3 regions of the Arthrobacter sp. BC5 genome follow, and region 1 is predicted to be linked to each of the others. Evidence: predicted binding sites of a transcription regulator. Region 1 holds the regulator's gene; each other region holds the start of a gene.
What was found. Region 1 encodes LexA, which represses DNA repair genes until DNA is damaged. Its sites were predicted from a motif close to TCGAACANNTGTTCGA; they were not measured.
Positions count from the first base shown of each region.

Region 1 (10,372 bases):
CGGTATGGGTTCCCGTGGTCCGGGTGAGACGAAGATCGAGCTCGACCGGCGCAAGATCCGTACCCGCATGGCCAAACTGCGCCGCGAGATCGCCGGCATGAAGCCCGCGCGTGAGACCAAGCGGTCCAACCGACGGCGTAACCAGGTGCCCTCGGTCGCCATCGCCGGCTACACGAACGCCGGCAAGTCCTCCCTGCTGAACCGGCTCACGGATGCCGGCGTGCTCGTCGAGAACGCCCTGTTCGCCACCCTCGATCCGACGGTCCGCAAGGCCGAGACACCGGACGGGATCGGCTACACGCTGGCGGACACGGTCGGATTCGTCCGCTCCCTGCCCACCCAGCTGGTCGAGGCGTTCCGGTCGACGCTGGAGGAAGTGGCCGACTCCGACCTGATCCTGCACGTCGTCGACGCGTCCCATCCGGATCCGGAGGGACAGATCGCGGCGGTACGCACGGTGCTTACCGAGGTGGACGCACGCAAGGTGCCCGAGATCATCGTGCTGAACAAGGCCGACGCCGCCGATCCTTTCGTCATCGAGCGCCTGAGGCAGCGCGAGCCCCGGTCGGTCGTCGTCTCCGCCCGCACGGGAGCGGGGCTGACCGAACTCCGCCAGCTGATCAGCACGAACATCCCGCGCCCCGGAGTGAAGCTGGACATCCTGGTGCCCTACGAGCGGGGCGAGGTCCTCAGCCGCCTCCATGAGGAGGACGTGGAGATTCTCGGCATGGAGCATGTCGACGACGGGACGCGCCTCGAAGTGATGGTCCGGGAGGGCCTGGCAGCCGAGCTGGAGCCGTACGTACGCAATGACTGACAGCCCGAGGTCCGGTGCCGCCGTCGCGGCGCCGGACGCGGCGCACCGCTCCGCAAAGGCCCGGCAGGCCCTCGACCTGCTCGACGCCGCCGTGGGGGCGATGGGTGGGGAGATGCGCGCCGGCCAGCACGAGATGGTGCGCCAGGTCAGCGAGGCCATCCGCTCGGGCGACCACCTCCTCGTCCAGGCCGGTACGGGAACCGGCAAGTCCCTCGCGTACCTGGTGCCCCTGATCGCCCACGCCATGGACAGCGACCGCCCGTCGGTCGTCTCGACCGCGACACTCGCGCTGCAGGCTCAGATCGTCGGCCGGGACCTGCCGCGCCTCCTCGATGCCGTCCGGCCCGCGCTGGCACGGCCTGTCGACGTCGCGCTCCTCAAGGGCCGCTCGAACTACGTCTGCCTCCACAAGACCGGAGGTGGCTTCCCCGAGGAGGACGCCCCCGACACCCTCTTCAGCCTCGGTGAGGACGCTGCACCGCATCCGGCACCCGCGTCGGGCGGTGCCCCCGCATCGGCGCTCGGCCGGGAGGTGGTGCGGCTCCGGGAGTGGGCGGAGGAGACGACGACAGGCGACCGGGACGACCTCGTCCCGGGCGTGAGCGACCGCGCGTGGCGCCAGGTGTCCGTGTCCAGCATGGAATGCCTCGGTGCTGCCCGCTGCCCCGTGGCCCAGGAGTGCTTCAGCGAGAGGGCGCGCGCCGCCGCCGCGGACGCGGACATCATCATCACCAACCACGCGATGCTCGCGATCAGTGCCTTCGAGGGCCTCGCCGTGCTGCCGGCGTACGACGTGGTCGTCATCGACGAGGCGCACGAACTCCACGACCGCGTCACGGGGGCCGTGTCGGGTCAGCTGTCGGCCTCGATGGTGAGCGCCGCGGCCACGGCGCTGCGGCGTCACGCCTCCATCGGCACCGCGGCCCTCGATACCGCCGCGGCGGCCTTCGAGTCGGCGTCCGAACTCCTGTCCTCCGGACTGCTGCCGGGCGGCCTGCCGGACGACGTCGAGCAGGCGCTGGCGCAGGTCCGTGACGCGGCGCGCGCTGCGCTCTCCGACACGAAGACGGAGGGCAAGTCCGAGGCCGACGTCGACGGCGGCCGGCAGGTCGCCCGGTCCCGCGTGGCCCTGGTCTTCGAGCTCGCGGAGCGGATCCTGGCAGCCACGGAGCTGAACGAGGTGGTCTGGGCCTCGCGCCCCAGTACCTTCACGCCCGGCGCGGGGTACGAACAGCCGGACGAGAGCTCGCCCGCGACGCTGAACGTGGCACCGCTCTCGGTCGCCGGGCGCCTGCGGGAAGGACTGTTCGAGGACCACACCGTGATCCTGACCTCGGCGACGCTCGCCATCGGCTCCGAGTTCGGACCGGTTGCGGGATCCCTGGGCCTCAGTGGTCCCGGCGCCCCCGCGTGGACCGGGGTCGACGTGGGAAGTCCGTTCGACTACCCCCGGCAGGGGGTCCTGTACGTGGCGAAGGACCTTCCGAAGCCCGAGCGGGGCACGTCCGACGCGCAGCTGGCGGAGCTCCTGACCCTGCTCACGGCCTCCCGCGGGGGAGCGCTCGGACTGTTCTCGTCGAAGCGGGCCGCCGAGGAGGCGGCGGAGGCGCTGCGCCCGAAGGTCGACTTCGAGATCCTGTGCCAGGGGGACTCGTCCCTCAGCGCGCTCGTGACCCGGTTCGCGGAGGAGCCGGACACGTGCCTGTTCGGCACCATGTCACTGTGGCAGGGGGTGGACGTGCCCGGCTCGTCCTGCCGGCTCGTGGTCATCGACCGCATCCCCTTCCCGCGGCCGGACGATCCACTGATGACGGCGCGGACCAGGGCTGTGGCCCGCAACGGCGGCAACGGATTCATGAGCGTCTCGGCGACGCATGCTGCGGTGAGACTGGCGCAGGGCGCTGGTCGCCTCATCCGCGCGGCGGGGGACAGGGGCGTGGTGGCCGTCCTGGACAGCCGGCTCGCCAACGCCCGGTACGGCGGGTTCCTCAGGGCCGCGCTCCCGCCCTTCTGGGCGACGACGGACCGCGCCACGGTCACGGGCATCCTCGAGCGGCTCTCGGGACGCTGACGCGTCCGCCCGGCGGGCAGGGAATCCGCCGGGCGCGTCGCGATCCCCGGGCGGCGCGGCCGAGAGGGCCGTCGCCCGGATCGGCTGCCAGGCCGTCGGACCGGTATGCGCTACAGGGCGCGCATCACCGAGACGACCTTGCCCATGATGCTGGCGTGGTCGCCGAGGATCGGCTCGTAGCGGGTGTTCTGCGGCAGGAGCCAGGTGTGGCCGTCGCGCTGCCGGAAGGTCTTGACGGTCGCCTCGTCATCGAGCAGCGCCGCCACGATGTCGCCGTTCTGCGCACTCTGCTGCTTGCGGACGACGACCCAGTCACCGTCGCAGATCGCGGCATCCACCATGGAATCCCCCGAGACCCTCAGCATGAACAGCTCACCGTGGCCCACGAGCTGCCGTGGCAGGGGCATGACGTCCTCGACGACCTGGTCCGCGAGGATGGGCCCGCCTGCGGCGATCCGTCCCACGAGCGGCACCAGGGCGGTGTCGACGGCGATCTGGTGCTCCGCCGGCTTCCGGGCCGGCGACGAACCGTGCGTATCCGCGGACTGCTCGGAGGCCAGTGTCAGCGGCAGCAGTACCTCCATGGCCCGGGGGCGCTTCGGATCGCGCCGAAGGTATCCGAGCCGCTCGAGCTGCGACAGCTGGTGGGTCACGCTCGACAGGCTCGCAAGCCCCACGGTGTCACCGATCTCACGCATGGAGGGCGGATACCCCTTGTCGGCGATCGAGCGCTGGATCGTCTCGAGGATCGTCAGCTGGCGGGCGGTCAGCCCTTTGGACACGGAACGGCCGCGCGGACGGCCGCGGCCCGTAGAGATGGGCACGGCATCGGCCGCAACGGCGGCGGTGTTCGATTCCTGCCGGATTGCCGGGGTTGGTTCCGCCACTGGTGTGCCTTTCGCCTGGGACGCTGATCCCGTCGTGTCCGCCGATCCGCTCCCGATGGGCCGGAAGCCGATATGTCAGTGGCGGGTGGTTGTCTGGGGTACATCGACGGTTCGCCCGCCGCTTGGGAGCAGGTTCCACCGGTGGTGCACTCTCCTGCTCACGCTAGGACAGTCCGGGGCAGTTATCAAACATATGTTCGACCGAGTCTCGACAACGGTCGTTCGTCAGTGCTAGAAATAGGCAGACACGAAATAGAACGTATGTTCGAAAAAGGCCCCGGGCCCGCATCGGATGTTCGAAGGGAAAGAGGATACGCAATGGCTGAAGCACTGCACGGCAGCACGGCGCTGCGGGCGTTCACGCCCGCCCGTTCCAGGGTGAACCTTCGGAGCGTCCGCGACCTCCCGCAGGCCGCCGTACCTTCGGACGACGGGCAGCGGGGCACCCAGCGCCCCCTGACCCTCACCCGGCGGGGCCGGCTGCTGCTGGTCGGTCTCCCGATCGCCCTGGGCGTGGCAGCACTGATCCTCCTCGGCGCATTCCTGACATCGCAGGCGCAGGCGGGCGAGTCCGCGCCGACGTCCTCGCAGACGCTGGAGGTGAACATCGCCGCGGGGGAGTCGCTGTGGGACCTCGCGGTCCAGTACGCCCCGGAGCGGGACCCGCGCGACGTCGTGGCGGAGATGGTCGAGCTCAACAACCTGGGCACCTCCGTCGTCCAGGCCGGCCAGCGTATCTCGGTGCCCTCCGAGGGCTAGGCGACAGGCGCGCCGGCCGCGGGGCCGATCCGCCGCTCGGCCCGTGATCCGCCAGGGGCCGGCGCCGGTATTAGCCGCTGAAGTCCGCATCCCTTAAACTGGAGGGGTGCCATCCTCCGTCGACGCCCTTGCGAACCTTCCCCTGCGTGATGACCTCGTCGGGCTCCACCCGTATGGTGCCCCGCAACTGGATGTGCCCATCCTGCTGAACGTGAACGAGAACACGCACGGCGTTCCTGCCGACGTGCACGCAGCCATCGTCGAGGCGGTTGCCGCTGCCACCCAGGGCCTGAACCGCTATCCGGACCGCGAGTTCACCGAGCTGCGGAAGAACCTCGCCGACTACCTCGGCCACGGCCTGACGGCGGATCAGCTGTGGGCCGCGAATGGCTCGAACGAAGTGTTGCAGCAGGTCCTGCAGGCCTTCGGCGGGCCGGGGCGCACGGCGATCGGCTTTCCGCCCACCTACTCCATGTACCCGCTGCTGGCCAGCGGAACAGGAACACGCTATGTCACGGCGGAGCGGGGAGCAGCCTATGCCATGACACCCGGGGCAACGGCCCGTGCGGTCCGCGAGTCCGCCGCGAACGTGGTGTTCCTCTGCTCGCCCAACAACCCGACCGGCACGGCGCTCGGCCTCGATGTCATCGAGGCCGCCTATGAGGCCGGAGAGGCCGCCCGCGCGATCATCATCGTCGACGAGGCCTACGGAGAGTTCGCGCAGAAGGACACGCCGAGTGCCCTGACGCTGCTGGCCGGCCGACCCCGCCTGCTGGTGTCCCGCACCATGAGCAAGGCCTTCGCCCTGGCCGGGGCGAGGATCGGCTACCTTGCGGCCGCACCGGAGGTCACGGACGCCCTCCGGCTGGTCCGCCTGCCGTATCACCTCTCCGCCATCACCCAGGCGGCGGCCAACGCAGCGCTGACCCACGCGGACACCCTGCTCTCGAACGTCGAGGCCATCAAGGTGCAGCGGGACCGCATCGTGCGGGAACTCGAGGTCCTCGGCCTCTCACCGGCGCCGTCGGACGCCAACTTCGTGTTCTTCTCGGGACTCGAGGATCCGCGCCGCGTGTGGGAGGGCCTGCTGGATGCGGGAGTACTCATCCGCGACGTCGGCATCCCGGGCTCCCTGCGGGTGACCGCGGGAACAGAGGAGGAGACGACGGCGTTCCTCTCCGCGTTGGAGAAGCTGCTCTAGCTCCCGCGGACGGTCCGCCCTCTGGAAACGTCTCCTAGAATTGAAGCGCACGACGCCTGAGGCGCCGCGCCGTGCACCACCTCCAGCCCGCCTGACACCACGTCGAACCGCGCCCGGATGACCGGCAGCGCACAGAAGGAATGCAATGACAGTTGATGCCGCCCGCGGCCGTACGGCCCGCATCGAGCGCGTCACGAGCGAGTCCAGTGTCCTCGTGGAACTCGACCTCGACGGAACCGGTGTGTCCTCGATCGACACCACGGTGCCGTTCTACGACCACATGCTCACCGCGCTGTCGAAGCACTCGCTGATCGACCTGACCATCCGGTCCTCGGGCGATACACACATCGATGTGCACCACACCGTCGAGGACACGGCCATCGCCATCGGCGAGGCGCTACGCCTCGCGCTGGGAACGAAGGCGGGCATCCGCCGTTTCGGCGAGGCGACGGTTCCCCTGGACGAGGCACTCGCGAACGCCGTCGTCGACATCTCCGGGCGCCCGTTCCTCGTGCACGGCGGCGAGCCCGCGGGGCAGGAGTACCACCTCATCGGGGGCCACTTCACGGGATCCCTCACCCGGCACGTGCTGGAGGCGCTGGCGCTGCACGCCCAGATCTGCCTGCACGTCACGGTCATCGCGGGCCGGGACCCGCACCACATCGTCGAAGCCCAGTTCAAGGCCCTTGCCCGGGCCCTGCGCGCCGCTGTCGAGCCTGATCCGCGGGTCGACGGCATTCCGTCCACCAAGGGAGCACTATGACACCGCGCACCGTCACGGTCCTGGACTACGGATCGGGCAACGTCCGTTCCGTGGTGAGAGCGCTCGAACACGTCGGCGCCGAGGTGGTGCTGAGCGCCAAGCCGGCTGACGTCCTGAACGCCGACGGCCTGCTCGTGCCCGGCGTCGGCGCCTTCGCCGCCGTGATGAAGGGGCTCAAGGATGTCGACGCCCTCCGCATGATCGGACGCCGCGTGGCCGGCGGTCGTCCCGTCCTGGGCATCTGCGTCGGACTGCAGGTCCTGTTCGACGAGGGCGTGGAGCACGGTGTGCGCACGCCGGGCATGGGCGAGTGGCCGGGGACGGTCGAACGGCTGAAGGCCGAGGTCGTGCCGCACATGGGCTGGAACAGCGTCCAGCCGCCCGAGGACACGGTGCTCTTCGACGGGATCCGCGACGAGCGCTTCTACTTCGTGCACTCGTACGGCGTCCAGGACTGGTCCTTCGATGTCACCCAACCGGCGATGAAGCCCCCGCAGGTCACCTGGTCCGATCACGGTGGTCCGTTCATCGCGGCGGTGGAGAACGGCCCCCTCAGCGCCACGCAGTTCCACCCCGAGAAGTCCGGCGATGCCGGAGCTCAGCTCCTGCGGAACTGGATCGAGGGCCTCCGGTGAGCCGATGCTGAGTGTCGTCCTCATGGGCGTCGCCGGCCTCCTGATCGGCGGGGCGTTCTCGCTCCGCAGCCAGAAGGTCCCGCGCTGGGTGTGGATCGCCTTCCTCGTGCTGGCCGGTCTGTCGCTCTTCGCCGCGTACCTGTTCACGTTCTCCGGCGGATAGCCGGACCACCCTCCCGACCGCCCCGCCATCCCGGCCTCCGCCGCCCGCAAGAAAGCAGACCATGAGTCCCTTCTCCGAATCACCCACCCTCCAGCTCCTTCCCGCCGTCGATGTCGCCGACGGACAGGCCGTCCGGCTCGTGCAGGGGGAAGCGGGCAGCGAGACCAGCTACGGCGATCCGCTCGACGCGGCCCTCGCCTGGCAGGAGGACGGCGCGGAGTGGGTGCACCTGGTGGATCTTGATGCAGCATTCGGCCGGGGCTCCAACAGGGACCTGCTCGAGCGCGTGGTCAAGCACCTCGACATCAAGGTCGAGCTCTCCGGGGGGATCCGCGACGACGCATCGCTGGACGCTGCCCTCGAACTCGGAGCAACCAGGGTGAACCTCGGCACGGCAGCGCTGGAGAATCCGGAATGGACCGAGCTGGCCATCGCCCGGTACGGCGACGCCGTCGCCGTCGGGCTCGACGTCCGCGGCACCACCCTCGCGGCACGGGGGTGGACGGAGGACGGCGGCGACCTGTGGGAAGTGCTGCAGCGCCTCGAGGACGCCGGCTGCGCGCGCTACGTCGTCACGGACGTGACGAAGGACGGCACGCTCAAGGGCCCGAACCTCGCGCTGCTCAGGGAGGTCCTGGCCAGGACCTCCCGTCCCGTCGTCGCCTCGGGCGGCATCTCCAGCCTCGACGACATCGCAGCCCTCCGCGAACTCGTGCCGAGCGGTCTCGAGGGCGCGATCGTCGGCAAGGCCCTGTATGCCGGAGCCTTCACCCTGCCCCAGGCGCTGGATGTGGCAGGACTTCCCGCCGCGGACGCGTGACCGCCAGGCAGCTGCCCGCGCACATCGCAGCGGCGCTGGCGGGCAACACCACCGACTCCGCCGGCCGGCCATGGGCGGGCCGGGACCTTACCGGTCCGGCCAACCCGCTGCACGCGTTCGACGACGACGACGGCTCGGCCGACGCGCGGCTCGCTGCGGCGGTGGCGGGGCTCCTCGGCGCGTCGGGCCAGCCGGGCCCGCACGAACGGGCCGTCTTCGCGGCGCTGACGACGGCACGGGTGTTCATCCCGATCGTCGCGCAGCTCAGCCAGGGCGGGGACGCGGCATCCGGCCTGCAGGCCGACAAGGAGGCCGACATGGCGCTCGTCACCCTCACGGCGCCGGACGGACGGAAGGCGCTGCCGGTGTTCTCGTCGACGCAGGCGCTGGCACACTGGCACCCGGACGCCCGGCCCGTCGCCGCCTACGCAGCACGGGCCGCCCTCGCCGCGGCGGCGGAGCAGGCAGAGCTCATGGTCCTCGACCCCGGTGCGGAGGTGACCTTCGTCCTCCGGCGTCCTGCCGTCTGGGCCCTCGCCCAACAGGCGAGCTGGACGCCGTCCTACGAGGACCAGGAACTGGCCGCGCTCATCGACGCGGTCGCACGCGGGCAGGAGGACATCCTGGGTGTGCTGCTGAGGCCCGGTGCGGGAGTCCTCACTCGGGCTGCCGACGGTAGCATTGCCTTCGGTGGGGGACCGGGCCCCGAGCTGCGCATGGATCTCCAGCTCCGCGGGGGACTTCCTCCGCAGGCCGTGCGGGACATCGTGTCCGCCTTGCGTGCCAGGCTCCTGGACCTCACTGAATTCGTGGAACGCGTCGATTCGCTCGACATCAAACTCACCCGCTGACGGAGCCGCCGGCGGAGAAGGACAGTCCGTGAACTTCGCCGTATACCGGGACCTCCTGCGCATCAGGTCCGTCCGGATGCTCCTGCTCGTCGGGATGATCGCCCGCTTCCCGCACTCCGCGGCAGGGGTCCTGCTGACCCTGCACGTGGTCCAGACGCTGGACCGCGGCTACGCCGAGGCCGGCGCCGTCGCCGCGGTCGTGACCATCGGGATCGCCGTCGGCGCGCCCTGGCGGGGGCGGCGGATCGACACCGCAGGACTGCGCCGTGCGCTCATCCCGTCCATCGTCGCGGAAGCGGCCATCTGGTCCGTGGCGCCGCACCTTCCGTATCAGTGGCTGCTGGTCGCCGCGCTGGTCGGTGGACTCTTCACGCTTCCGGCGTTCTCCGTCATCCGCCAGGCGCTCGGCGTCCTCGTCGAGGGCGACCGGCGGCGCACGGCCTTCACGCTCGATGCGATCTCCACGGAGGTCGTCTTCATGGCCGGGCCGGCTGTCGGCGTGGTCCTGGCGACGCAGGTCTCCACCGTGCTCGGACTGACGCTCGTGGGGCTCGCCACGGCCTCCGCCGGTCTCTTCCTGATGTGGTTCAACCCTCCGACGCGCTCGGAGCAACTGCCCGACGCCGGAACGGTCCCGGCCGCCGCGCCCGCCGGGATCGGCGAGGCCGCAGCGGACCTCATCGGGGCCCATGACGCAGGCCAGCAGGGGCGGCGGAGCAGCTCGCTGCTCCGACGGGGAGTGCGGCGCGCCTTCCCATGGCTGACGGTTCCGCTGGTGATCGTGATGATCATTGCGGCGGGAGCGGGGCTGGTGCTGTCGGGCTCGGAGGTCGGCATCGTCGCCGCGCTCGAGCACGCCGGCAACGAGGGACAGCTCGGCCTCGTGTTCGTGGCGTGGTGTGCGGCGTCCGTGGTGGGAGGCCTCCTCTACGGCGCGCTCCACCGGCCCGTCCCGCCGTCGCTCCTCCTGCTCGGCATGGCGCTGCTGACGTTGCCGATGGCCTTCGCCGACAGCACGCTCTCACTGGCACTCCTGTCGATTCCCGCGGGCCTGCTGTGCGCCCCCGTGCTCTCCGCGGCTTCCGAGAAGGTCGCCGACCTCGTCGCGGAGGATCGCCGGGGAGAGGCGATGGGCTGGTACGGATCCGCCCTGACCTCGGGTGTCGCGCTGGGGGCACCCCTTGCCGGCGTCCTCATCGACGCCACCGGTCCGTGGGGCGGCTTCACCGCGGTGGCCGTCGTCTCATCCGTCATCGGGGCGGCGGGCTTCGCCGCCCGGAACCTCGGCAGGCGCCCCGCGACGGCGGAGGCAGCCCGGGTGGCGAACCAGCCGTACTGACCGGCTGCCGGCGAACTGCCGCACCGACCCGGTGCCGTCGAGCCGCGCGGCGGCGATCGGGGACGG
Region 1 is NZ_CM155273.1:3,586,130-3,596,501, reverse strand. It holds gene hflX (GTPase HflX) at 1-817, shown strand, start outside; gene AC1MFI_RS16810 (ATP-dependent DNA helicase) at 810-2,888, shown strand; gene lexA (transcriptional repressor LexA) at 2,999-3,712, opposite strand; gene AC1MFI_RS16800 (LysM peptidoglycan-binding domain-containing protein) at 4,094-4,534, shown strand; gene AC1MFI_RS16795 (histidinol-phosphate transaminase) at 4,641-5,735, shown strand; gene hisB (imidazoleglycerol-phosphate dehydratase HisB) at 5,881-6,498, shown strand; gene hisH (imidazole glycerol phosphate synthase subunit HisH) at 6,495-7,133, shown strand; gene AC1MFI_RS16780 (hypothetical protein) at 7,138-7,296, shown strand; gene priA (bifunctional 1-(5-phosphoribosyl)-5-((5-phosphoribosylamino)methylideneamino)imidazole-4-carboxamide isomerase/phosphoribosylanthranilate isomerase PriA) at 7,358-8,116, shown strand; gene AC1MFI_RS16770 (SseB family protein) at 8,113-8,967, shown strand; gene AC1MFI_RS16765 (MFS transporter) at 8,996-10,306, shown strand.

Region 2 (10,372 bases), 320 kb from region 1:
TCCACCAGGAGTGCCGAGCTGTTCGTGTCCTTCAGGAGCTTCTGCGAGAACTCGGTGCTGAGGCCCGAGAGCTCGGAGTTGAGCCGGCGGAGGGTGGACTGGGCGTCGTCGTCGAGCTCCGCCCCTGCCCGCACGAAACTGCGGATGTACTCCTCCACGAGCCGTACGGACTCGTCGTCGAGCCTGTCCAGCGGAACCCCGCGGAGGCGTTCGAACAGCGCGCGGTTGAGCTTGATGTTGTCCTCGTGCTCGGCGAGGCGGGGGGCGATCTGCTGCTCGAGCGCCTGGACGGCATCCGTGGCATGGCTGACCGAGTTGCTGAAGAAGGCGCGCGACACCCGGTCCAGGGTGCTGCCCGCACGCTCGAGCGCGACGACGGTGTTCTCGAAGGTGGGATCCGCCGCCGAGCCGGTGATGCCCTCGATCTCGGCGAGGTGCTCCCCGATACCGGTGTCGAAGGCCGGCAGGTAGTGCTCGTCCCGGATGGCCGCGAACGGAGGCAGCTGGTAGTCGAGGGTGCTGGGCTCAAGGAAAGGGTTGCTCATGGGAACTAACTTTTGCACGTTGTTGCATCCGCGCGCACCACCCTTGACCCTGCCGAGCGGGAGTACCTACGGTCGGAATGCTTCGCCGCCTGATGATGGAGGGGACCCCAGGGGACCCCGGCTTCGGCGCAGGGGCACCCGGCACCGAAGCCGGAGTGCCGCGGAGCATCCCCGGGCAGCGCAGCCCGGTTCCGAGAAGGAGCACCGATGAGAACCCGTTCCCGCACATCCGTCCTGCTGACACTGGCCCTCGCACTGACCGGATTCACCGCAGCGGTGCCGGCCACTGCCGTGTCGCCGCCCTCCCCGCCACAGCCCGACGGGACGACGGCGATTCCCGCCGTCGAAGGACCCCTCGCCGCCACGGCCGAGTCCTACCCCTTCGGTGCCGCCGATCACCAGGAGGTCCCGCAGGACCTGGCGAAGCTCGGCTACGTGGAGGAGGAGTACCTGGTCAGCGGTACGTCCGATGTCTACACGTGGCCGGCGGACGGACCCGCCCAGGTCCGGACCGCCGACGCCCCGTACACCACGCGCGTGCTCGTCAGGAAACCCGCGAAAGGCCAGAAGTTCAGCGGCAACGTGGTGGTCGAGATGCTCAATCCGAGCAACCTGTTCGACCTCAACATCGGCTGGGCCGTCGCCCAGCAGCAGATCGTGGACAACGGTGATGCCTGGGTGGGCATCACCGCCAAGCCGATCGCCGTCGAGGCGCTCAAGAACTTCGATCCCGAGCGGTACGCGTCCCTCTCCTTCGCGAATCCGCTGTCGCTGAGTGATCCCCTCAACTGCACCTCGGTCGCCGCCGACTCCTCGAGGACCACCGAGAACGGGCTGGTCTGGGACATCTACTCGCAGGTGGGTGCGTGGCTCCGGAGCGACGACGCCGCGAATCCGCTCCGGTACGGCGAACCCACCACGCAGGTCGAGCACGCCTACGGGTTCGGCTACTCCCAGACGGGTGGCTATCTCGTGAACTACATCAACGGCGTGCATCCGCTCGTCGTCGAATCCGACGGGAAGCCGATCTACGACGCCTACATCGTCGCCGTCGCCGGGGGAGCCTTCGCCGGTGCCTACCCGATGAACCAGTGCGAGCCGGCGCCGCCGGCAGGCGATGCCCGCCGCCAGTTCGAGGACGTCGGCGTGCCGATCATGCGGATGATGTCGCAGTCCGACTATCTGCTGGGCATCGGATCCCGCCGGGCCGACAGTGACGCCCCCGGCGACCGGTACCGCCATTACGAGATGGCCGGCGCCGGGCACGCGACACCCGACGAGCTCGCCTTCTCGGCGTCGTCCGCGGATATCGTCGCGGCAAGCCGTGCCGTCCCACCGGCCTCGTGCAACGAGGGACCGCGGAGCAGGTTCCCGAGTTCCATCTTCTTCGACGCCGCACTGCGGAACCTCGATCTCTGGGTGCGCGAGGGCGTCGCCCCACCGCGTGCGGAGCCGATCCTGGTACGCGACGGCGCACCCGTGCTCGACGAGTTCGGCAACGTGCAGGGAGGCCTCCGTTCGCCGTTCCTCGACGCGCCGACCAGTACCTGGTACGGCACGGCGACCGGAGCGTCCTTCTGCTTCATCGCGGGGTACGAGCGGCCGCTGCCCCAGGAGACCCTCGATGTCCTCTACCGGAACCACGGCGCGTACATCCGCGCTGTGCGCGACAGCGTGCGCTCCCTCGAGGACCAGGGCTTCCTGACCGACTACGACGCGCGGGCCCTGCGCCGGGAAGCCTCGCGCAGCGACATCCCCTGAGGCCGACGTAGCGTCCACCGTCGTCCTGCCGGCGAGGGAGGTTCCCGTCACGGGGGAGCCTCCTTCGGCCGGTGACCGAACGGCGTCAGGTCATCGGGCCCGGGTGGCCCGGAGCCGCGTCCGTCCGCCGGTCCCGCAGCGCATCCCCGGCCACCACGGCCAGGGTACTGAGCACGGCCAGTGCAACGCCGATGCGCGTGTGGGCCAGGCGGACGCCCCGGCCCGACAGCCTCTCGCCGAACCGGTACACGACCCGTTCCATGCAGACGGTGACCGCCGCGACGGCTCCGAGCAGGACGGCGGCCACGCCGATCAGTGCAGGACGTCCGGGTTTCGTCCGGTCCGACCGTGCCCCGGGACGCCCCGGTCCCGACTCCTCCGATGCAGGCTCCCCGGGAACCGGATCTCCGGGTGCGGGGTGTGGGAGCACCGGGCTCCCGCCGTCCGCTGACACCGACACTCCCCTCAGCACATACGCACCGTACGCGGCGCTTGCTGCGATGATGCCGGTCTTCACCACCGCGCGGGTCCTCCGGCGTGCGGTGTAGTCGGGCAGGGAGTACCAGAGGGCGATCCCTGCACCGGACACGACATCGGGCCAGACGGATGGACGGGCAGGATCGGCAGGGGAGGTCATGGTTCCAGCCTAGGAAGCGGTCCGCCGGCGCACATCCGCCGTCGTGCTGATCCGGGCGTCCTCCCGCGGGGTGATGCGTACCGCTCAGCTGCCCGTGCGGTCCCTCCTACCGCGGCCTGGCGGCGGCGTGCTGCCGGGCGAGCTCGGCCAGGGAATCGTCCACGCCGTCGTCCTCGAAAGCGCCGAACCTCCGCTCCGCAGCGGTACGCAGCAGGAAATCGGCGATCGCGGGGTTCTTGGGCAGCAGCGAACCGTGGAGGTAGCTCGCCACGATGTTCCTGTACCGGGCGCCCTCGTGCTTCTCCTCGGCGTTGTTCCCCGCTCCCTTGACCACGGTCGCCAGGGGCTTCAGCCCGTCGCCGAGGAAGGTCTGGCCGCTGTGGTTCTCGTAGCCGTGGATCTCGCCGAACTCGTCACTGATGGCCACGACGTTGCCGATCAGCCGTTCCGTCCCGCCGCGCGTCTCGAGGTCCAGCGCACCGATGCCGGGGATGACAGTGCCGTCATGCGTGCGGAAGACGTTGCCGAAAAGCTGGTACAGCCCGCAGATGAGCAGCATCGGGGTGCCGTCCTCCGCGAGTTCGCGGAGCCTGGGGGCGATCGACTGGAGGTCGTCCTGGATGACCACCTGCCCGCTGTCCTGGCCGCCGCCGCCCACGATCAGATCGACGTCGTCCGGGAACGGGTCCCCGGCGTTGTGCTCCAGGATCTCGGCGCCGTAGCCGCGCCAGGCGAGGCGCTGCTTGAGGACCAGGACGTTCCCGTAGTCGCCGTAGATGTTCATCTCGCGCGGATACAGCTGCAGGATGCGCAGGGACCCCTTGGACGGATCGGCGGGGGCTTCGGTCAGGGCACTGGCGGATGGGGCGTCACTCATCAGGAGACCACCTCGACCTTCGTGATCTTGGAGAGCTCGCGACGGACCGCGAGCATGGCTGTGTAGGTGCAGAAGATGCGCTTGGGCCGTCCTGCCGAGCCTCCGACGAACTGCCCGAGCGCGTCCGCGATGTCGGGTTCGACCGTGCCCACGCGGACGTCGTCGTACTTCAGCCGGAGCGCCATGTCGTACGCGCGGACACCGCTGACGACGTCCACGCCGCCGAGGCCGAGCGAATCGAAGTCCACGTCCCAGAGCCAGGACATGTCGCGTCCGTCGGCGTAGTTGTCGTTGATGGCGATCATCGTCGCGCAGCCGGCCGGGTCGAAGGACTTCAGGCCCAGCCGGAAACCGCTGGGATTCTTCACCAGCACGAGTTCGAGGGCCTGGCCGTCGACGACGAGGCTCTCGCCGCGTCCGAAGGCGGGTTCCACGGCGGCCAGCGAGGAGAAGAGCCTGCCGGGGTCCGCCGTCCCGCCGAGGACGGCACGGGCCGCCGCGAGGGCGGCCGCGGCGTTGAAGATGTTGTACACACCCCGCAGGCGGAGATCGGTGCGGGTCCTTGTCCCGTCCACCTCGAACTCGGCCGAGTTGCCGTCCACCGAACGGAGGACGACGTCGGCCGGCAGCGCGGACGCCGGCTCGGCGCCCGCTGCCCCGCGCAGTTCGTCGTCGTTCGGGAACGTACTCCGGAGCGATGCGTCGAGGCCGAAGTAGACGACATCGGCAGCGGTGATCGACGGCGCGAGTCCGGCGACCCGGGGATCCTCCCGGTTGAGGACGACGGTCCCGGTGGTGGCGAGGGCGATGCGTTCGAGGAGGCGCGTCGTCGCGTCGATCTCGCCGAAGCGGTCGAGCTGGTCGCGCAGCACGTTCAGGAGCAGGGAATACCGTGGGGGCACGAGCTTCACGAAGTGCACGGCGTGCGCCTCGTCGAGTTCGAGGACGGCGACGTCCGCCTTCAGCCGGCCGCGCAGGTCGACCTCGCCCAGCAGCGCGGCGGCGACACCGCGCGTGAAGTTGCTGCCCGTGCGGTTCGTGAAGACTGTCAGGCCCTGGCCCTCGAGCAGTTCCACGACCATCTTCGTGGTGGTCGTCTTGCCATTGGTCCCGCTGACGACGACGACGCCGTGGGGGAGGGCGGAGAGCGCCCGGCCCATGAAGCCGGGGTCGAGGCGCTCGACCACGAGGCCCGGGAACGCGGAGCCGCCGCCGCGCAGGCGGGAGGCGAAGCGCACGGCCTTACCCACGAGGACTGGAAGGGGATTCATGCCTCCACAGTATCGCTGGCGCGCCCTCCTGCCCTGTATCCGGCGGGGAGGTGCTGCTCACGCCTGCCGTGCGACACCGGGAACGGGGCCCGAACGGCCTAGAATCGGGGGATGACCTCCCCCTCCTTCCCGGCTCCGCTGCCGACGCCCGAGGCTCCGGGCCCGGGCGGACCCGTCGTGTCCGTTCCCGGCCACGCAGCCGGTGCGACGACGACGGCGACTCCCGCGCACGCGCGCCGCGAGGTCGTCGTCGGCGTGCTGGCCGTGCAGGGCGACGTCCGCGAGCATGTCGCCACGATCGAGTCCCTCGGCGGGCGCGCCGTGCCGGTCCGGCGCGCGTCCGAACTCGCCGCGGTCGACGGCCTGATCCTTCCCGGTGGCGAATCGACCACGATCGACAAGCTGACGCGCAGCTTCGGCCTGGCCGGGCCGCTGCGCGAACTGATCAGGGGCGGCCTCCCCGTCTACGGCTCCTGCGCCGGGATGATCCTGCTGTCCGACGTCATCGCGGACCCCTCGACCGACCGGCAGGGGAACCCGCAGCAGACGTTCGGCGGGCTCGACATGGTGGTGAGGCGCAACGCCTTCGGACGCCAGCGCGAGTCCTTCGAGGCGGACCTCTCCTTCGCGGGCCTCGCGACGACGGGCGAGGCCGCGGGAGACGATCCGGTCCGCGCGGTCTTCATCCGCGCACCGTGGGTCGAGAAGGTGGGCGAGGGGGTCGAGGTCCTGGCGCAGGTGCCCGCGGCCGAGACGCCGCAGGCCGGCCCGTCCGAGGGTGCGGATGCCGACTTGGAGCCGGTCGCTAGAATTGTCGCAGTGCGTTCCAGGAACCTGCTGGCCACGAGTTTCCACCCGGAAGTCACGGGTGAGCGGCGGGTCCACGAACTGTTTATTCGGATGATCAGAGGAGAAGCGTAAGCATGTCGGGGCACTCTAAGTGGGCAACAACCAAGCACAAGAAGGCCGCGATCGACGCCAAGCGCGCGAAGTCCTTCGCCAAGCTGATCAAGAACATCGAGGTCGCCGCGCGGGCCGGTGGCGCCGACGTCGCCGGTAACCCCGGTCTGGAGCTCGCCGTCTCGAAGGCGAAGAAGACCTCCGTGCCCATCGACAACATCAACCGGGCGGTCAAGCGCGGCGCGGGCCTGCTCGGGGAGGCCGTCGACTACCAGACCATCATGTACGAGGCCCGCGGACCCCAGGGCTCGGCCCTGCTGATCGAGTGCCTCACGGACAACAAGAACCGCGCTGCGTCCGAAGTGCGCCTCGGGATCAGCCGCAACGGCGGGACCATCGCCGATCCCGGTTCGGTGGCGTACCTGTTCGCGCGGAAGGGCGTGGTCACCCTGCCGAAGAACGGGCTCACCGAGGACGAACTGCTCATGTCCGTCCTCGATGCCGGCGCGGACGAGGTCAAGGAATCGGCCGACACCTTCGAGATCATCTCCGAGCCGCAGGATCTCCGGGCCGTGGTGGCGGCGCTCGATGAGAGCGGCATCGAGTACGAGACCGACGAGGTCGAGTTCGTGCCGTCCATGCAGGTGGACCTCGACGCCGAGGGCGGCCGCAAGTTCCTCAAGCTCGTGGACGCCCTGGAGGAGCTCGACGACGTCCAGAACGTCTACTCGAACGCCAACCTCTCGGACGACGTCCTGGGCGAGCTCGAGAACGACGACTGACATCGCACCGCTCCACGCCCTCGTCGCCGGCCCGGAACGGGTAGCACCGTGACCTACCGCGTGATGGGCGTCGATCCGGGACTGACGCGCTGCGGGCTCGCCGTCGTCGACATCGAGCCGAACCGGCGCTCGACGCTCGTCGCCGTCGGCGTGGTCGGGACGGAGGCGGGCAGGAGCCTCGACGAGCGGCTCCTGGTCATCTCGGAGGCCGTCGACTCGTGGCTGGACCTGCACAGACCGCAGGCCCTCGCCGTCGAGCGCGTGTTCAGCGGGACCAACATCAGTACCGTCATGGGAACCGCGCAGGCGTCCGGGGTCGTCATCGTGGCCGCCGCGCGCCGTGGCATCCCAGTAGCGCTCCACACGCCGACCGAGGTCAAGGCCGCCGTCACGGGCAACGGGCAGGCGGACAAGGTCGCGGTCACGAAGATGGTCACGAAGATCCTGCGCCTGGAGACGGCGCCTCGACCCGCCGACGCCGCCGACGCCCTGGCCCTCGCGATCACCCATGCCTGGCGCAGGGGAGTGGGACTGCAGGGAGCGGCCGCTGCCGCAGGCGGCTCCGTCACGCCGGCCCAGCGGATCTGGGCCGAGGCCGAGGCCCGTGCCCGACGCCGGTAGCGCCGGGCACGGGTGATGGCGAGGTCCTCCGCACGCCGCGCCGACCGGTCACGCCGGGCCGTTCGCGGTGTGGCGCCTCGCTCCTGACCGAGGGAGCCGGTACCGTTGATCAATAGAACGTATGTTCGACACCGGGTGACCGCCCGGTCGTCCCTTCCCGCACGTGCCCTTGGAGCCCTTCATGATCAGTTCACTGCGCGGAACAGTGACCCACGTGGGCCTGCACTCCGCCGTTATCGACGTCAACGGCTTCGGCATGCAGGTGCAGGCGACGCCGCAGACCCTCGCCGGCCTCCGGCTGGGCGAGCAGGCAACGGTCGCCACCGCCATGATCGTCCGTGAGGACTCCATGACGCTCTTCGGGTTCGAGGACGCGGACCAGCGCGAGGTCTTCGAGACCCTCCTGGCGGTCAGCGGGGTGGGCCCCCGCCTGGCCCTCGCGGTCCTGGCCGTCCACGCGCCCGACGCCATCCGCGTCGCGGCGTCCTCGGGGGACGACAAGGCCTTCAGCAAGGTGCCCGGCATCGGACCGAAGGGTGCGCGCCGGATCGTGCTGGAGCTCGCCGGGAAGCTCGTGCCGCTCGAGGCGAAGCCGGGTGTGTCGAAGCAGACCTGGCAGGGCCAGGTACTCACGGCGATGATGGGCCTCGGCTGGTCCGAGAAGGACGCCGGCGCGGCCATCGACGCCGCTGTGGCCGAGGCGCCCGAGGTCGCCGCCACGGGCGACGTCGGCCAGATCCTCAAGCTCACGCTGCGCCGGCTCGGCCAGGACGGCGCCCGCAGCTCGGCCCGCACGAGGGTCGGATCATGACGGACGGGCAGCCCGAGGAGGCGCCGCTCGTCGCCCCGTCCGCCGATCCCGAGGACCGTGCGGTGGAAGCAGCCCTCCGGCCGAAGAACCTCGACGACTTCGTGGGCCAGAAGCGTGTGCGGCGGCAACTGTCGCTCGTGCTGGAGGCCTCTCGGCTGCGCGGACGCAGTGCCGACCACGTCCTGCTGTCCGGTCCTCCGGGCCTCGGGAAGACGACGCTGGCCATGATCATCGCGGCGGAGATGAACGCGCCGCTGCGCATCACGTCCGGCCCCGCCATCCAGCACGCCGGTGACCTCGCGGCGATCCTCTCCTCCCTGACCGAGGGCGAGGTGCTGTTCCTCGACGAGATCCACCGCATGTCCCGGCCCGCCGAGGAGATGCTCTACATGGCGATGGAGGACTTCCGCGTCGACATCATCGTCGGCAAGGGCCCCGGCGCCACCGCGATCCCCCTGGAACTGCCGCCCTTCACGCTGGTCGGAGCGACGACGCGCGCGGGCCTGCTGCCCGGTCCGCTGCGGGACCGGTTCGGGTTCACCGGACACCTCGAGTTCTATTCCACCGGGGAGCTCGAACTGGTGCTCCGCCGCTCGGCCATGCTCATGGACATGAAGGTCAACTCTGCCGCCTTCGCCGAGATCGCCGGCCGCTCACGCGGCACCCCCCGTATCGCCAACCGATTGCTGCGGCGCGTCCGGGACTGGGCGCTCGTGCACGGAATCGACCTCATCGACGCCCGGTCCGCGAGTGCGGCCCTCGACATGTACGAGGTGGACGCCCGCGGCCTCGACCGGCTGGACCGTTCCGTGCTCACCGCACTCATCACCAAGTTCAACGGCGGGCCCGTCGGTCTGTCCACGCTGGCGATCGCCGTCGGGGAGGAACCGGAGACCGTCGAGACCGTCGCCGAGCCCTACCTGGTCCGCGAGGGCATGCTCGGGCGGACCCCGCGCGGAAGGATCGCGACGGCGGCGGCGTGGAAGCACCTCGGCATCGAGATGCCCCAGAACGTCGCCGCGGCCATGCCCGAGGACCTCTTCTCCGTGGCACCCGAGGACCTGCTGGGCGCCGAAGCGGGCCTTGACAGCTGGGCGCAGCCGGACTCCTGACGCGGGAACGCCCAGCTTTCCCCTTTACACTGGAGTCTTCCGATGTGTGCCGGGGCACAGTCCTGCCGCCCACATCCAGTCCCAGCCCCATTCCCAGGAACGGAATTTCCAGTGCTTGCACATGTAGTCGCCCAGCCCGCGTCCGGAGAAGCTCCGGGCTTCGATATCTTCTCCCTCCTTCTGCCGCTGGCGCTGGCCTTCCTGATCTTCACCATGTTCCGGCGGCAGCGGAAGGCGCAGCAGCAGGTGAAGGAGATGCGGACGAACATGGAACCGGGCACCGAGGTCATGACGCAGTTCGGACTCTTCGGGACGATCGTCTCGATCGACCAGGAGAACAACAAGGCAGTGCTCGAACTGTCGCCCGGCAACCTGGCGACCGTCCACACGCAGGCCCTCTCCAAGGTCATCCAGCAGGAACCCGTCGTCGCCGCTGATACCGAGGACGACGCCGCTACGCGCCTGGACGCCGACGCCCACCACGGCACCACGGTGCCGGACGACGTCTCCTCCATCGACGGCGCCGACCGCACTCCCGCCGCAGGGTCCACCGCGGCGGGATCCTCGAGCACCACCTCGGGCGTCGAGAGCCCGGAAGAGACCCTGGAGCGGCTGAACCGGGAGGCGTCGCGGGAAAACCGCGACGCGCGCGGCTCCCACGACCCCAAAGCGAACCCGGAGAACTAGCATTCCGTAGGGCGCTGCCGCTCGGCCGAGCCCTACGATCCGCCCGCACCCGGGCAGCGCACCTGAACAGCCATTGAATAAGGACACCCACCATGCCTCGTACCGGTCCCGGGACGGCAGCCAAGCGGACACTAGTCTGGCTGGGCGCATTGACAGCACTGCTCGCGATCCTGCTGGGGGCGGGCTCCTACTGGAGCACCGCGAGCTGGAGCCCCCGGTTGGCCCTCGACCTCGAGGGCGGAACCCAGATGATCCTGGCTCCCAGGGTCCAGGGCGGCAGCGAGATCACCCCCGAACAGCTCGACCAGGCCGTGGAGATCATCCGCCAGCGCGTCGACGGCTCCGGTGTCGCCGAAGCCGAGATCAAC
Region 2 is NZ_CM155273.1:3,268,231-3,278,602, reverse strand. It holds gene AC1MFI_RS15425 (M3 family metallopeptidase) at 1-545, opposite strand, end outside; gene AC1MFI_RS15420 (alpha/beta hydrolase domain-containing protein) at 753-2,306, shown strand; gene AC1MFI_RS15415 (hypothetical protein) at 2,392-2,943, opposite strand; gene AC1MFI_RS15410 (type 1 glutamine amidotransferase) at 3,050-3,820, opposite strand; gene AC1MFI_RS15405 (MurT ligase domain-containing protein) at 3,820-5,091, opposite strand; gene pdxT (pyridoxal 5'-phosphate synthase glutaminase subunit PdxT) at 5,203-6,012, shown strand; gene AC1MFI_RS15395 (YebC/PmpR family DNA-binding transcriptional regulator) at 6,015-6,773, shown strand; gene ruvC (crossover junction endodeoxyribonuclease RuvC) at 6,822-7,394, shown strand; gene ruvA (Holliday junction branch migration protein RuvA) at 7,576-8,205, shown strand; gene ruvB (Holliday junction branch migration DNA helicase RuvB) at 8,202-9,317, shown strand; gene yajC (preprotein translocase subunit YajC) at 9,429-10,004, shown strand; gene secD (protein translocase subunit SecD) at 10,097-10,372, shown strand, end outside.
Region 2: the regulator LexA is predicted to act here: its motif matches at 7,508-7,523, upstream of ruvA (Holliday junction branch migration protein RuvA).

Region 3 (10,372 bases), 1.7 Mb from region 1:
TCACGATCGACGGCACGGACCTCGTCTTCGTCGCCGATCTCGCGCAGCTCAAGGGTCGGCGGCTGCGGTTCGGCGACTTCAGCACTCCCGTCCCGACCGTCCAGGAAGCACTCTTCTGATTCACCGCCCCGCGGCCGGCAGTAGAATCGAACCATGCTGAATACGCCCTGGGAGACCGGCTCGGATCTCTACCGCAAGCTGGTGGTCTCCGCACTCGTGACCACGGCGATCGGCATCCTCGTCGCGGTGGTCGGTGCCGCCACCGACCAGCGTTCCCTCGTCCTCACCGGCATCCCGATCATCGTGGTCGGCATGGTGTGCCACCTCGCGGGCCTGGTCGTCCGCTCGCGCGACGTCCGACGCCGCGTGAAGGACAGGCGCTGAGCCTCGCGCAGTTCCTCGCCGCTCGACACCGCACGCGATCCATCGCCTACTCCCACGCCGCTTCCACCGGAGGATCCATGACCATCGACCCAGACCTGCAGGGGCGCAGCTACCTCGCAGGAGAGACCTATTCCGTGGGCCGGGAGGCCATCCGCGACTTCGCCCGCGCCGTGAAGGCCACGCACCCGGCGCACTTCGACGTCGATGCCGCCGTTTCCCTCGGCCATGCCGACCTCGTGGCCCCGCCGACCTTCGCCATCATCGTCGCCCAGCGTGCCGACGCCCGGTTGATCAGCGACCCGAGTGCCGGTATCGACTTCACCCGGGTGGTCCACGCCGACCAGCGCTTCATCCACCACCGCCCCATCATCGCCGGGGACCAGCTCGTCGCCGAACTGCACGTGGACTCCGTGCGGGCCATGGGCGGGGGAGCGATGATCACCACGCGCGCCGAGATCTCGACCGTCGACGGCGTGCCGACGGCCACGTCGACGTCGTCCATCCTCGTACGCGGAGAGGACCAGTAGCCATGGCAGTATCGCTTTCCACCCTCGAGGTGGGCCGGCAGATCGGCTCCACCACCATCGGCATCACACGCCAGGACCTCGTGCGCTATGCCGGTGCCTCGGGTGACCTCAACCCCATCCACTGGAACCAGTCGTTCGCGGAGGGCGTCGGTCTCCCCGGCGTCATCGCCCACGGGATGTTCACCATGGGGGCCGCCGTCCAGCTCGTGACCGACTGGGCCGGCGACCCGGCCGCCGTCGTCGACTACCAGACGCGCTTCACCAAGCCCGTGGTCGTCCAGGACACGACGGCGCAGCCGGGCGAGCCCGGAGCGGTCGTGGAGGTCACCGGGGTGGTCGGTGCGATCGACACCGGGCGATCGACGGCGCGTATCGACCTCACGGTCACGTTCGCAGGGCAGAAGGTCCTCGTGAAGGCGCAGGCCGTGGTGAAGCTGCCATGACGGCCCCCCTGACCGGTACGCGTCTCGCGGACCTCACCACGGCGCGCGTGGGAGGACCCGCACGCACGCTCGTGGAGGCCTCGACCGAACAGGAGATCGTCGAGGCGGTCCGCGCCGCCGATGCCGCTGGTGAGCCGCTGCTGATCCTCAGCGGGGGATCCAACCTGCTGATCGGGGACGACGGCTTCGAGGGGACCGTCGTCCACATCACCTCGACGGGTTTCACGGTCGACGACGACGACGCCACGTGCGGTGGCGTCATGGTCAAGGTGCAGGCCGGCCAGGACTGGGACGAGCTCGTCAGGTACACGGTGATGCATGCGTTCTCGGGCCTCGAGGCACTCTCGGGCATCCCCGGTTCCACGGGCGCCACACCCGTCCAGAACGTAGGTGCGTACGGCTCGGACGTGTCCCGGACCATCGCCACGGTGCGGACGTACGACCGAGAGACGGACAGCATCAGGAGCTTCACCAATTTCGAACTGAAGTTCGGCTACCGGGACTCCCTCCTCAAGCGCACCACCGTCGACGGATCCCCGCGCTATGTGGTGCTCTCGGTCGAGTTCCAGCTGGGGCTGGGGCGCATGAGCACGCCGATACAGTACGTGGAGCTCGCGCGGGCACTCGGGATCGACGTGGGGGCGCGGGCATATGTGAACGACGTGCGCCGCGAGGTGCTGAAGCTGCGGGCCGGCAAGGGCATGGTGCTCGACGCCCCCGATCCGGACACCTGGAGCACAGGATCCTTCTTCACCAACCCCATCGTCGCCCAGGAGGTGGCGGAGGGCCTGCCGGAGGACGCTCCCCGGTACCCGTCCGGGACGGAGGGTCGGGTGAAGCTCAGCGCGGCCTGGCTGATCGAACACGCCGGTTTCTCCAAGGGCTTCGGCCTCGGAGACGACGACGGCCGGGCTGCGGCGGGCGGGCGTGCGTCCCTCTCGACCAAGCACACCCTCGCGGTCACCAACAGGGGAGGCGCTTCGGCGTCGGACCTGCTGGCGGTTGCCCGGCTGGTGCGCGACGGCGTGGAACGGTCCTTCGGCATCCGCCTGGAACCCGAGCCGCTGCTCATCAACTGCAAGCTCTGAGCTTTTTCCCCGGGTCCCACCAATCGGCGCTTCCGAGCCTGCAGGACCTGTTGACCTGATTCCCTGCCGAGGGGCCTGTCCTGCAGGGGGCCCGTCCTTCAGGGGGCTGCCCTAGCCGAGGCTGTCGGGCGGGGACAGGGGCGCCATGAGGCCGTGCCTGGCGGGTTCGGCCGGGCTGCGGTTTCGAGGGAGTCCCCGTGGGCGTGGGTATGTGGATAGGGGTGTTGTCCTGTCCTCCACAATGCCCTGTCTCCCTCGTGGTTAGTACACATGTTCGATAAAATCGGGGTATGGTCATCGCCCCGCTCGAGCGCTTCACGCAGACCTCCAGTGCCCTGGACGCGGTGGGCGCGGCGTGCGCTGCCCTCACCGAGTGCGTCCGGGACGTGGGCGGGCACCACCGGATGCTGTCCGGACAGGAAGCGCTGCAGGTCATCGTCGATGTCGAACAGGCCTCGAGGATCGTGGACCATCTGCAGGTCCTTGCCGCCCGCCTGGCCCAGGAACACCACTCCGGAGCAGGGCCCGCACCCCGCGTCACCGCCTCCTCGGACACCGCCTCCTCGGACACTGCCTCCTCGGACACGGCCTCCTCAAACACCAGCGCTATGTCCTTGGGTGCCGGGTCTTCGGGGTTGGCGGGGCGGGCTGGGGATGGAGTCGGGGATTGTGCGGAATTCCTGCGGGCGACCCTGGGCATCAGTCGGAGCGAGGCGAAACGGCGGCTGGGTCTTGCTGAGGCGCTGCTCCCCGGGCCGTCCCCGACCGGTGCGGCGATCCCGGCCCGGCTGGAGACCCTGGGTGCGGCCATGGAGGGGTGCCTGATCAGCGGTCGGGCCGCGACGATCATCGCCCAGGCCCTGGCGCGGGTGCACTCCTTCGCGACCCCGGAGCAGACCGAATCGATGGAGGACCACCTCACCCGGCAGGCCGTGGAGTCCGACGAGGACATCCTCCGGGTCCTGACCCGACGCTGGGAGGGAGTGCTGGACCAGGACGGACAGGAACCCACGGACAAAGTGCTCCACGCACGGCAGGGAGTCTTCCTCAAGGGCCGCCGCCACGGACTGCACGTCCTGGAGATCGGCGCGACCGACGAACAGTTCGAACACCTCACCACCGTCATGAACGCCACCGCCAACCCCCGCACCCTCCCACCCCACCCCAACACCACCAGTGCCACCAGTGCCACCAGGTCGGAACCAGCGACAGTCGACGCATCGGACCCGGCATCGGGTGCAGCATCGGACCCAGGCTCAGGATCGGACCCGGCATCGGGTGCAGTCGCGGGTGCTGGTTCGGGTCGGCTTCTTGGTGCGGGCGGGGCCACGAGGGCTCAGGCGTTGCTCGAGGGACTCGTCGCGGCCTGCAGGATCGCCCTCAGCACGCAGGGTCTTCCCGCCACCGGCGGCCACCGGCCCCAGGTGATGGTGACCATCGACTACAAGGACCTCACCGAGGACCTCACCGGTCGGACCCTCCGGCCGGGCCAGCGCCCGGGAGACGCGGTCTTCGCCGGGCAGGTCAGCGCCAGGACCATCCGGAAACTGGCCTGCGACGCGGACATCATCCCCGTCGTCCTCGGCGGCGCCGGACAGGTCCTGGACGTCGGACGGACCCGACGCCTCTTCCCCCCGCACCTGCGCCGGGCACTGGTCGCCAGGGACAAGGGCTGCGCCTTCCCGGACTGCACCATCCCGGCGCCCTGGTGCGAAGCCCACCACATGACCCCCTGGTCCCGGGGCGGCACCACCAGCATCGGCAACGGTGTCCTCTTGTGCTCACGACACCACCACCTCATCCACCAGGGCACCTGGACCGTCGAACCCCGCCACGGCATCCCCCGGTTCCACGCACCCGGACACCCAGGCCGGGCCGGCCAACCACGCATCAACACCTACCGGCAGACCGGACGAACCGTCCACCCCCCAACACCCCGCCAGCACCAGTACCAGTACCAACCACAAGTACCCCACGACCAGCTACACCAGCAGCTACCCCACGACCACCCCAGACCGCCAACCACCCACCCCGCCGGAACACAGCAGTCCCGGGTATGACACGCCAGAACACGCCAGAACAGGCCAGAACGGGACAGGACACACCAGCCCCTCCCGGAACCACCGCGTGAAAAGCTCCGGCCCGCCTTCATCGCCCCGGCCAGAACAGGTCGACCCCTTTGAGCACCGCCCAGCCCGCACCACGACAGGTCTCGCACCATGACACGTCTCGCACCACGACAGGTCGCGCAGGACGACGGGCCCCACCTTGCACGGCCACGCGCGGTCCACCCGGCCCCGGACACCGTCTACCGGACAGCCCCGTCTTCACTCACCTACCTGTGCCAACGTCCCGGCGCAGTCCTCCTAGAGTGCGACGGAGCGCCGTGCCTGCTCAGCGGCGGCGCGCGTGAGGACGACGTCGCCCCAGCTGTCCTCGCGCTGCACGAGCCGCCGCGAGCACAGCCACTGCGCCAGGCGGGAGGCCACGCTGATCTGGGCAAGACGGTCGTGGAAGTCGGGAAGGAGATGGGGGGCTGCAAGGAAGTCCGGCAGGGCATGCAGCAGCTCCCGGGCACCCATCACCTGAACGAAGGGCTCTGCCGTGCCGAACTGTCGCTCCAGCTCGAGCAACGCGCGGTCAGCGGTCGCGAGACGGGTGACGGCGACATGCTCAAGGTAGTCCCGGAGGTGGCACTGCACCCGCTCGTAGCGCAGGAGGCTCTCCGGGTGCCGCACGTGGCCGCTGCACGCAAAGAAGCGCTTGAGGATGGTGTCTGCGTTCACGGGGTCCATGCGCACATCCTTCCGCCGGGCACCGACCTTTTGTCCGCCGTGCGGCGAGTCAGGACGTGCCGACGGAAGGCCCGGAATACTGGCCGCGTCGGATGGTCGTCCGACTGCACGTGGCCGGCCCGGCTCGCTGGTGGGATGGTCGTGGGCGAGGAGGACGGGAATGGCGGAACAGGGGAGTGGAAGGGCGGAGCACGGACGTCGTCATCCTGGACGTCAACACGGCAGTGGCAGGGGCGACCGGTACGGCATGCATGACGTCGTCGGCACCGGGCGTTCGAGTCCTACCCCGAGAACCCGCTGCAGTCCGAGGACGCTCTGCGCGCGGACCATGCGCCAGTCCCTGGAGCGCGTGCTCTCGACCAGCCGGCGCGACAGCTTGCACATCCACCGCTACGACATCCCGACCCCGAGCAACCCGGGTCGGTACCGGTGCGGAAGAGCGGTGAGGCGTTCCTGCGCCTCGATCAGATGTCCAACGGCAGCAGCGTGCGGCCCCGCGATGTCGTCATCGCCTTGATCTACCAGGTGGCCGCGCAGAGTGCCGCGCCCGCTGGCAGCGGTGGAGGCCTAGAGGTTCCCCGTTGCGATCATCAGCATCCGGCGCAGCGGCTCGGCCGCACCCCACAGCAGCTGGTCGCCCACCGTGAAGGCGCTGATGTAGTCGGGGCCCATCTCGAGCTTGCGGATACGTCCCACCGGGATGTCCAGTGAGCCCGTGGCAGCGACCGGCGTCAGGCCCGCCAGGGTGTCGGTCTTCGTGTTCGGGATGACCCGGACCCACTCGTTGTCCGCCGCGATGATCGACTCGATCTCACTCACGGGGAGGTCCTGCGTGAGCTTCAGGGTCAGCGCCTGCGAGTGCGAACGCATGGCACCCACACGGACGCACAAACCGTCGAAGGGGATGCGGCTGCCGGTGCCGAGGATCTTGTTCGTCTCCGCTCCGGCCTTCCACTCCTCCTTGGACTGGCCGTTCCCGAGGTCACTGTCGATCCAGGGAATCACCGAGCCGGCGAGAGGTACCCCGAACTGGCTCGCCTCGAGGCTCGGGTGCCGCTGCTTCGCGAGGATGGCCCGGTCGATGTCGAGGATCGCCGAGGCCGGGTCCTCGAGGTTCATGGCGACCGTGCCGTGAAGCGCACCGAACTGGTTGAGGAGTTCCCGCATGTGCCGGGCGCCGCCACCGGAGGCCGCCTGGTAGGTCATCGACGTGCCCCACTCCACCAGCCCGTTGCGGAAGAGCCCGCCGAGGCCCATGAGCATGCAGGAGACGGTGCAGTTGCCGCCGATGAAGTCGCGGACGCCGTTCGCGAGCCCGGCGTCGATCGCGGACCGGTTGACGGGGTCGAGCACGATGATGCTGTCCTGCTCCATGCGCAGCGTGGACGCAGCGTCGAGCCAGAGGCCGGCCCAGCCGGCGTCGCGCAGCTTGGGGTAGACCTCGGCGGTGTAGTCCCCGCCCTGCGCCGTCACGATGATCGGCAACTTGGCGAGCGTCTCGACGTCGTACGCGTCCTGGAGCGTGCCGGCGCCTTCGGCGAACGACGGCGCGGCACCGCCGGCGGCCGACGTCGAGAAGAAGACGGGGTTGATGCGCGCGAAATCGCCCTCGTCCTGGAGCCGCTGCATGAGGACCGAGCCGACCATCCCGCGCCAACCGACGATTCCGACGGACGGCAGGGCTGAGCTATCAGGTGCTGAAGTCATGCCGTCCAGTCTAGGCGGCGGCGCTCCAGCCGCTCATCTTTATGACCCGGCCCGGCCTAATAGGGCGATCGCGACGGTGTCGGCAACCCGCGTTCCCTGCGCAGTCGGTCGGCGCGGATCTCGATCAGCATGTACCGCGTGAACAGCGCGGTCACGCCGAGGAACAGAAGGGGGATGACCCAGACGAAAGCCGGCGGATCCGGTATGTCCCTGAAGTAGAGGGACGCGATCAGGCCGACGGTGCCGAGAGTCACGAGAGACGCGAGACACACGAAGACCACGTAACCGCGGGCCGTCGTGAGCTTCGGTCCGATGCCCACCCGCCCGTTGCCGTACTCCTCCGGCAGGTAACTGACCAGTTCGCCGTCCTGGGCGCGGGACAGCCGTCGGATCTGCCCGGTCTCACGCACGAGACGTTCGTGTTCGGCCGTCGTCGCGTCGTCCCGTCGCCGGCGAGCAGCGTCGTACACCACGTCAGTCTCCTCGGACGGACGACAGCTCGGCCAGCAGGGCGTCGTCGTCGAGCCCGGCGCGCTGCTCGATCTCGTCGATCCCCCCGTACGTGTAGCCGATGGTCCAGCCCGTCGCGTCCTTCCTCACCAGCAACCGGCCCTTCTCGGGTGTCTCCCGGCGGTAGACGCTGGCACCGCCTCCCGCCGTGGATCCGAGATGGGCGGAAACCATCGCGAGGAGAGCCTGCGCTCCTGTCAGCGCGGGATCCTGCGCCATGGCGAACCAGCAGAAGTAGGCGCGGGGCTGCAGCAGGATCGAGATGTCCGACGATTCGACCTGCAGGACGCTGTCGCCGGATTCACCCGGCGTGAGCAATGCGACGTCGACACGTCGCTCGGCCTCCGAGAGAGCGGTGAGCACGGCGGCGACAGCGCCGCCGACGATCAGCTCACGCTCCTCACCCACCGTCGCCAGACCGTGCGCGACGAGCGATGACGCGCCCGCCCGGAGCACCTCGCCGTCTGCTGCCTCCGAGGTCATGCGGAGCGCTGCGGCGCTCGCCGTCGATATCGGTCCTGGTCGCATCGCCAGGAGTGCGGCCAGCTCGGCGTAGCCGAAGCCGATGGCGTCGGGTGCCGCGGGGGATGGGCCGGCGCCCGCGCGGTCAGGGATCGTGTCCGTCATGTTCCTGTCCTTGCTCTCAGAATCCGAAGAAGTCACCGACGGCCTCTGCGCCGTCGGACAGTGTGTCACCGACTGCGTCGGCAGCATCTGCGACGACACCGGCCGCTGCTGTGGCGCCGTCGGCGATGGCACCACCGACGGCGTTCACGGTGTGATGGACGATGGGTACGTTGTCGTACAGGGCGAGCGCCCCGCTGGCCACCATGGCTGCCGTGCCTACGGGCGGAGGCGCGAACGACAGGCCGCCGAGGACCGCCTTGGCGCCGGAATAGAAGGCACCACCGTAATCGCCGTCGGAGAGGTCCATACCCATGTCGACGACGTCGACGGCTATGCCGATGCCGCCCAGGGTATTGCCCAGGATCTGGAAGTTCCGGAAGGCAGCTGTACCCTCGGCGAGCCCCGCTGCCACGTGGAAGTTGCCGTCGAAGAGGTCCGAGGATGCGTTGAACACGCCGCTGAAGGCGTCGGAACTCCTCAGGGATGCGAAGGCTGCATCCGTCCATGGTCCTCCCAGTGCCCGGATCCTCACGAAGTCGTAGAGTCCAGCACGCATGTTCGGGATCGCCTTGACGGTGTTGTAGGCGTTCCACCCCTCGGTGAAGCCCTCCCATCCCGCCGCGAGGGGATTCCGCCGATCCTCGGGGCCAGAGCTTCCAGACCCGCCACCCGGACCGCCCAGCGGTCCGGGTGGGAGGGCGGCACCGCCGTCCTCCCCGCTCGCCGTATCCTGCTCGTCGGCGTGCCCGAGCAGTTCGGCGGACACCTTTTCCAGCGCATCGGTCGCGGCGAAGACCTGCAACCGCATGGAGCCGTTCCACTGGCCGCGGACTCGATCGGCGTCGCCCCCCTTCCACAGGAAGGGGTTGTTGAGGGAGGAGGTGATGGCGGCGCTCGCCGCCGTGATCGTGGCGGAACCCTGCGCGCACAGCCGTGCCAGTTCGCGCAGCTGTGCAGGGTTGGATCCCCAGACGTCCGACATGACCATCCCCAGTTGTTCAGCCGCCCCCGTGGTCGGGGCCGCGCGTGATCGAGCCTAGGCGGCTCTGGCTCTTCCAGCGATGGGGAGACCTGCCCATCGCCGCCATCCTAGTCCTGCTTCGCCCAGAGGCTGATGCGGTAGCGCGTACCGCTCGTCGATTCGAGCCAGCCGCTCTCGGGCGTGAGTGCGGCCAGCGCCCAGTCGGGTCCGAGGGTAGGGGCCAGCGTGTCGCCCTCCGCGGTGGACTCGACGACGGTGACCAGGGCGGCGTTCGCCCGGGCCATGGCGTCGGCGTAGACACGACCGCCCCCGATGACCCAGATCTCCTCCGCACCCGGGCTCGCGCGGGCGGCCTCGAGGGCGGCGTCGAGCGAAGCGACGACGACGGCGCCCGGCAGGTCCTCGGCCGAGCGCGAGATGACGATGTTCGTCCTGTCCGGCAGCGGACGGAACTTCGTGGGAAAGGATTCCCACGTGCGCCGGCCCATGATGACCGGATGTCCCGTGGTCGTGGCTTTGAAGTGCGCCATGTCCTCCGGCACGTGCCAGGGGATGCCGCCGTCCCTGCCGATCACGCCGTCCTCGGTCTGCGCCCAGATCATGCCGATCACGGGGCCGGACCCGACGGCGTCGGGCACGCTGAGGATGGGGTGCGACGGTGCTTCGTTCATACCGCCACCGGGGCCTTGATGGTGGGGTGGTGCCGGTAGCCGACCACGTCGAAGTCCTCCAGGGTGTAGTCGAAGATGCTGGCGGGCTTCCGCTTCAGCTCGATCCGCGGGTACGGGTATGGCTCCCGGGACAACTGCTCGGTGACCTGCTCCACATGGTTGTCGTACACGTGGACGTCACCGCCGGTCCAGATGAACTCACCGGGTTCGAGGCCGGTCTGCTGGGCGACCATCAGCGTCAGCAGGGCGTAGGACGCGATGTTGAAGGGGACGCCGAGGAAGGTGTCGGCGGACCGCTGGTAGAGCTGGCAGGAGAGCTTTCCCGGGCCGCCGTCGGCCCCCGGGCTCACATAGAACTGGAAGAACACGTGGCATGGCGGCAGAGCCATGTCGGCGATCTCCGAGACGTTCCACGCGGAGACGAGGTGGCGGCGGGAATCCGGATCGCTCTTCAGGGCCTCGACCACCTGGGCTATCTGGTCGATGTGCCCACCATCGGGGGTCGGCCACGAGCGCCACTGGACCCCGTAGACCGGGCCCAGCTCGCCGTCGTCGTCCGCCCACTCGTTCCAGATGGACACGCCCCGCTCCTGCAGCCAGCGGACGTTCGAATCACCGCGCAGGAACCAGAGCAGCTC
Region 3 is NZ_CM155273.1:1,896,270-1,906,641, forward strand. It holds gene AC1MFI_RS08790 (DUF2797 domain-containing protein) at 1-119, shown strand, start outside; gene AC1MFI_RS08795 (hypothetical protein) at 154-384, shown strand; gene AC1MFI_RS08800 (FAS1-like dehydratase domain-containing protein) at 462-911, shown strand; gene AC1MFI_RS08805 (MaoC family dehydratase) at 914-1,354, shown strand; gene AC1MFI_RS08810 (UDP-N-acetylmuramate dehydrogenase) at 1,351-2,442, shown strand; gene AC1MFI_RS08815 (DUF222 domain-containing protein) at 2,733-4,502, shown strand; gene AC1MFI_RS08820 (hypothetical protein) at 4,809-5,237, opposite strand; gene asd (aspartate-semialdehyde dehydrogenase) at 5,805-6,944, opposite strand; gene AC1MFI_RS08830 (hypothetical protein) at 7,001-7,417, opposite strand; gene AC1MFI_RS08835 (hypothetical protein) at 7,419-8,081, opposite strand; gene AC1MFI_RS08840 (hypothetical protein) at 8,098-9,063, opposite strand; gene AC1MFI_RS08845 (dihydrofolate reductase) at 9,171-9,734, opposite strand; gene AC1MFI_RS08850 (thymidylate synthase) at 9,731-10,372, opposite strand, start outside.
Region 3: the regulator LexA is predicted to act here: its motif matches at 2,705-2,720, upstream of AC1MFI_RS08815 (DUF222 domain-containing protein).